Regions from separate parts of the Mucilaginibacter sp. 3215 genome, predicted to be linked through region 2. Evidence: riboswitches for the same ligand, from Rfam matches in the RefSeq annotation. Region 2 holds a riboswitch; the other holds the start of a gene.
What was found. Region 2 has a riboswitch for cobalamin ahead of ABIC84_RS18995 (TonB-dependent receptor domain-containing protein). Riboswitches for the same ligand answer to the same signal wherever they lie in the genome.
Positions count from the first base shown of each region.

Region 1 (3,184 bases), on a different contig from region 2:
TTTTACCGTCATAGGCTGTGGCCTTGATACATCGCCATAAATAACCGGTGGCTTAACACAGCGGCTGCCATAGCTTTGCACCCAGCCATTTTGTGTAAAGGTAAAACCGGCCAGTTGTTCGCCAAAGTACTCAACCATATCATTACGTTCAAACTCGCCATGTACCAGCACATCCAACCCTATTTCTTCCTGCCATTTTATAGCCTTTTCAGTTTCGGTAGCTATCAGTTTATTATACTCCCCCAGGCTTATCACGCCTTTTTTCAATTGGGCACGCCAGCTTCGTACTTCGGCGGTTTGCGGGAACGAACCAATAGTTGTGGTGGCAAAAAGCGGCAGGTTAAGCAGTTGCTGCTGCTGTTCTTTGCGTGCAGGAAAAGCACTTATACGCTTTGCATCATTTTCGGTGATGGCGCTTACACGCTGTTTAACCGCTGGGTTATGGATCAGTGCAGATGTTCGGCGGGCCTCGTTTGCCTGCCGGTTTTTTGCCAGTTGATGCAGGCTGCTATCGCTCACCACATCTTCCGATAAGTTGCTCAGCAATACCACTTCGTTTATTTTCTGCCGCGCAAAAGCCAGCCACTGCTTAATTTCGGGAGTAAGCACTTCATCGTTGGTTTCATTTTGCAGATCGCATGGCGAATGGATCAATGAGCATGAAGGGGCTATCCAAACGCGGTCGGCGCCTAATTTATCCTTCGCATTCTTTATAATGACCAGCGAGTTAACAAAATCATTTTTCCAGATATTGCGCCCGTCAACAACACCTAAAGAAAGGATAGTTTTTTGGGGCAGATGCTCCATTACTTCATTCAATTGCTGAGGCGCCCGCACCAAATCGACATGTAAAACATCAACAGGTAAAGTTGCCGCTAATTGAGTGTTATCGCCCAGGCGTTCAAAATAAGTTGCCAAAACTATCTTCAGGAAAGGAAATTCTTTCCTCAATTGCTTATAGGTATCTTTAAATACCTCCTGTTGTTTTTCGCTTAAATCAAGCGCTAAAAACGGCTCATCAAACTGGACCCATTCGGCACCCAAAGCTTTAAGCTTATTCAGGATATCAAAATAAACAGGCAGCAGATTTTTGATCAGGTCTACCCTATCGAAACCAGCCTCTTTCTCTTTGCCCAACAACAGGTACGATACAGGCCCGATCAACACCGGCTTGCTAACGATGCCCAATTGTTTAGCCTCATAAAACTCATCGATAACTTTGGTGGAGAAAAGTTTAAACTGCTGGTCTTTATAAAACTCGGGTACTATGTAATGGTAATTGGTATCAAACCATTTGGTCATTTCCATGGCTACCACATCCAATCCATCTTTTTGATAGCCGCGGGCCATAGCAAAATACAGATCGAGCTCGGTATTGCCTTTTTGACTGATCACTTCATGATAGCGTTTAGGAATAGCGCCAAACATCAGTGAATGATCAAGCACCTGGTCATAAAATGAAAAATCATTTGATGGGATGAGGTCGATCCCGGCTTCTTTTTGCAGCAGCCAGTTTTCTTCCCTGATGTATTTACCCACGGTAAGCACATTTTTTACGCCCGTTTTGCCTGCCCAGTAGTTTTCGCAGACTTTTTTTAATTCGCGCCGGCTACCAATACGCGGGTAACCTAAATTTTGCGTTAGCATTTCTTTTAATTGATTAAATGAATAAATCGGTTAAAAGCCCTTTCAGCTAAGCTTCGTAATGTTTTATGATATGTAAAATATGGAGAGAATATATGGTCACAGTCTGTCATAACGGGCCATGGACCCAAACAGGCAAGTAATCATAACCCAGACCAAGCTTCATACCGCGAAAGCATTGTCAATTCAGTATTAGGCAGGTCTCCTGACTTGTAACATTTTTGCCGTCCTTCCCATCCCCATTCATCAGGACAGTGGACATTACTGGCAAAAACCTTTGTGTTACTTACAGTTGCGCGACAGTTCGTGATTTACACACGATTCCCTATTAATCTACAATTAAGTAAAACCTATACCGGTTGATGAAGTAAAGTAAAGAACTTATCGGGGCAAATATAATGATCTGCCGGCTGAATATTCAGGTTATTTCTTGGTTAAATTGTAGGTTATACCATGGCCAATAAACGCGTAAACCTATAAAGCGTTGAATTGTACCATACCAGATGCAAACTGATCCTTACCTTTGGCAGCTTCTATATGGATCAGAAAACACATTCAAACCTTCCGGGCTTTGGCTGGGCGGTATTAACTACCAGTCTGGCCTTTGTAGTAGCACAACTTGATGTTTCTATCGTTAATATTGCACTACCTGAAATTGCAAAAGCATATCATGCGGGTATCAGCACCCTGCAATGGGTAATTGACGCATACACGCTTGCATTTGCAGTACTCATGCTGTCGGCAGGTAGCCTCGGCGACCTATTAGGATCAAAAAAGATCTTCCAGATTGGCATGATCATTTTCGGTATTGCATCAGCAGGATGCGGTTTGGCCCCTGATGCAATTACGCTTATCATTTGCCGTGTGGCCCAGGGAATTGGGGCTGCTATGATGATCCCAAGCTCGCTTGCATTGCTCAATCACCAGTTTGCACATACACCACAAACACGCACGCGGGCCGTAGGCTTGTGGACAGCTGCCGGAAGCGCTGCCATGGCGGCAGGCCCCACCATTGGTGGCTTCCTGATAGCATTCAGCAGTTGGCGTTTCATTTTTATTGTTAACATCCCAATCTGCATAATTGGTTATATCCTGAGTTTTAAAATGGCGCAAATGACAAAAACAAGCAAGAGGAGTTTTGATTTGCCCGGACAACTCACCTGGATGCTATCAGTCACCACACTCATTAGTGTAATTATTGAAATACCCCGGCTTGGATTAGGCCATGTACTAATCTGGGGAGGGCTTATTTTGAGTTTATTGATTTTCGGTCTTTTTTTATGGATTGAAGGCAAAACAGCACATCCAATGCTGCCATTCCATCTGTTCAAGTCAGCGAGGTTTAATGCACTTTTAATACTCGGTGCGGTTTTAAACGGATCTTACTATGGCAGCGTTTTTATTTTAAGCCTTTATCTGCAAAAAGTACTAAACTATCCATCCATTATGGCCGGGCTGGCATTTCTTCCGCTTACTGTAGGCTTTGTGATCTCCAATGTGATTAGCGGCCGCATCGTTAACCGCTACGGCATCCGTAAAC
Region 1 is NZ_JBNPWO010000001.1:665,289-668,472, reverse strand. Features, by position in the region: gene metE (5-methyltetrahydropteroyltriglutamate--homocysteine S-methyltransferase) at 1-1,647, opposite strand, end outside; cobalamin riboswitch at 1,822-2,013, opposite strand; gene ABIC84_RS02880 (MFS transporter) at 2,134-3,184, shown strand, end outside.
Region 1: linked by a shared signal. The riboswitch ahead of metE (5-methyltetrahydropteroyltriglutamate--homocysteine S-methyltransferase) and the one ahead of ABIC84_RS18995 (TonB-dependent receptor domain-containing protein) in region 2 are both predicted to bind cobalamin.

Region 2 (3,184 bases):
ACCTTTAGGGCTACTAAGTTTTTCAGAAGTGAATTTTATTACTTTTTGCTATAAGTAAATTTAAATTTAGTTAAATGGGGAAAGTGCTTTTTAGGGCGTTTAAGTTCATATTGATATATCACCCGACTGAGGTTTTTCAGGAAAGGCAGGCATACCGTTGCGTACTCATATTTATTATCGTTGAGTATGCCATCTTCATTTGACTGTACAACGGCACTGAGCATAAACTCAACCTTATTTTTAAAATCTACTATATAGGCATTATCAATATCATAACCATAACTGTCGCCAATTTTATTAAAGACCCTGATATCTGGGTTAATAACTGCTGTACTATCCCCGCCATAAAACAAAAATTTGCAGTAAGCCGGAAAATACTCAGGCCGGCGATAGGTAGGTTTAGTGTTTTCGGTAGGGAAAGTGCTCATATAACGGTAAATGAAGCGATAGTCTTCCGCCGTTAAATTAAAGCGTTGCGCTTTAGGAAAAATTTCCGGAAATAATAACCGTTTAAGAACCATTTGCTGATCGGCAAGAGCATAAACATTCTTTTCAGAAAAATCGAGCGGCCTGTTAACCAGCCTGTCGCTGCTATCTAAATAAGCTTTGCCCTGCAGCATGTTTTCCAGGTGCATGGGATAGTTTGACGTATCATATAATGCCGGTTTGTGATAAACCAGCGTATCGCCGTTGTAAAAATTGACAGCGTTGGTGTGCCGCGTACTTTCTCCCGCATCGCCAATAGCCAATCTGCCCACAATACGGGTGTTATTAAGGTGATATTTTTTTAGTTTTCGATTGATCTCCGCCCGCCCAACAAATTCATAAAGCCGGTTGTACGCATCGTTATCGCTCACCAGTAAAATCTTTTTAATGTAGTTCTCAATGGATGGGAGACCCGTTGCCGATGATGTATCCACCTGGACTTTGGTTTGGCCGGCAAATGAGCTATCAGTGATCATTACCGACTTTTTGTTTAAGTCTTTTACTTTCAGCTCGTTCAACTTCTCAAGGGCGAATATGGCTGTGGGGAGTTTTACCGTGCTTGCCGGATAAAAATAATGATGCGCGTTAAGGCGATAACTATACGAGGTGAAGTGAGGGATGTTGTTTTTATCCCTGTCTATCCGGGTATATAGTATTTGTACCTCGTTTTGCGTGGGATGGTTCAGGATACCCGAAAATAATTCGGGATGTTCATACAGCATACTCTTCAGAAAAATGGTATCCGGTTGCTGGGCAAAGCTGCCAGATGCGCTCATGATCAGCAGTAAAATACAGAGATATTTCATCATGATAAATATAGCTATGTAATTTGAGGTTAACGGATACTTATTGTACTTTTGCAGCGCTTTAGGTTTCATTATTTGTTTAATGAATTAAAAGGGAATACGGTGTAAGTCCGTAACTGTCCCGCAGCTGTAAGCTCCGTAACCGTTGCCAAATCTATATAGCCACTTTCTGTAAACAGGAGGGAAGGCCAGGCAAAAAGGGGAGTAAGTCAGAAGACCTGCCAAAGCGTTATATGTTATTCATAGCTTTCGGGGATTGAAGCTTGAATGTGAATGCTCTTCGTTTGGCGTGTTTTCATTTTATTCATTTCCGTGTATGCTATTAAGGCTGCATTATTATTTTACACATATCAATCATACATGGAAAAAAAGTACGCTAAAATTACTTTGGGATTCGGTTTGTTAGCTGTTGGTTTATCTACCTCAGCAGCATATGCACAGGATACCACACGCACACTCAATACGGTAGTAGTAACTGCAAGCCGGTCGCCTAAAAAACTGTCAGACATCGGCCGCGTTGTTACCATCATTTCTGCCGATGAGATCAATAAATCTCAGGGTAAATCATTACCTCAATTATTAAATACGGTTGCCGGTATAACTTTTTCAGGTGCAAACAATGCCCCCGGTATCAGCACATCGGTTTTCTTGCGCGGAGCTTCATCTGGCAATACCCTTATCCTGGTCGATGGTTTTCCGGTAAACAATGCTTCGGGCATTGATGGTAGCTATGATCTTAACGCTTTTTCGCTGGATCTGATAGATCATATCGAGATCTTGAAAGGAAGCGGTTCAACGCTTTATGGTTCTGATGCTGTAGCAGGCGTTATTAATATCATTACTAAAAAAGCTAAACAGCAAGGATTAACCGGTGGATTGCAGCTAACAGGTGGCAGCTATAATACGTTTAAAGAATCGGCTTCATTAATTGGAAGGGTAAAGAACACAGGTATAGCTGTTAATCTTTCAAATATCGATTCAAAAGGTTTTGCCGCGGCCACAGATACTACCGGCAAAGGTGTATTTAAGAAAGATGGTTTTCACCAACGTTCGGCCAGTGTGAACCTGAGCCAAAATGTTTCATCTAAATTTATCCTGAACGGAAACCTGCAGGTAAGCCACAATACCGGTGATCTTCCTTACGGTGCTTTTATAAACGACAATGATTACACTTATAAAAACACATTCTTATTTGGCGGTGTAGGTGCAAAATTGATTTTGCCAAAAGGTAACCTGAACTTAAACCTTTCTCAAAATACTGTTCAAAATGATTTCAATAACCTGCCATCTGACAATTACGGAACCCACCAGGTTACAAAAAATACAGGTCGTATAACCAATGTCGAAGCTGTATTTAATTATGAATTGAATAAGTATTTTGATATTACCAGCGGTGCGGCCTTTAAATACAGCAACACAAGCCAGTACAGTCTGTATGAAACAACATCTTATCCGGGTGTTCCGAGCATTATTAAAGCTGGTGATGCTGCTAATAACATATTCAGCGCTTATACGTCGTTATTTTTCAAATACGATATCTTTCACATGGAGTTAGGCGGCAGGTACAATAACCATAGTAAATATGGCGACAAGTTTACCTACACCATCAACCCATCATTATTCCTTGCCGATCAGTTTAAGATCTTTGGTACCATAGCTTCGGCCTTCAAATCACCTTCGCTATATCAGTTGTTTTCAGAATATGGTAATGCTAAATTAAACCCTGAAATCACGACATCATATGAAGCAGGTTTTGATTGGGATATTGTTAAGAATGCCCTTTCATTTAATACCCAGTTTTTCAAGCGTAATACCAAAGATGTTATCTATTTTAAAAACCTGCCTGGCCCCCCTTATAGTCAATATGCAAACGGGCAACAACAAAAAGATAA
Region 2 is NZ_JBNPWO010000012.1:151,380-154,563, forward strand. Features, by position in the region: gene ABIC84_RS18990 (serine hydrolase) at 39-1,364, opposite strand; cobalamin riboswitch at 1,338-1,532, shown strand; gene ABIC84_RS18995 (TonB-dependent receptor domain-containing protein) at 1,653-3,184, shown strand, end outside.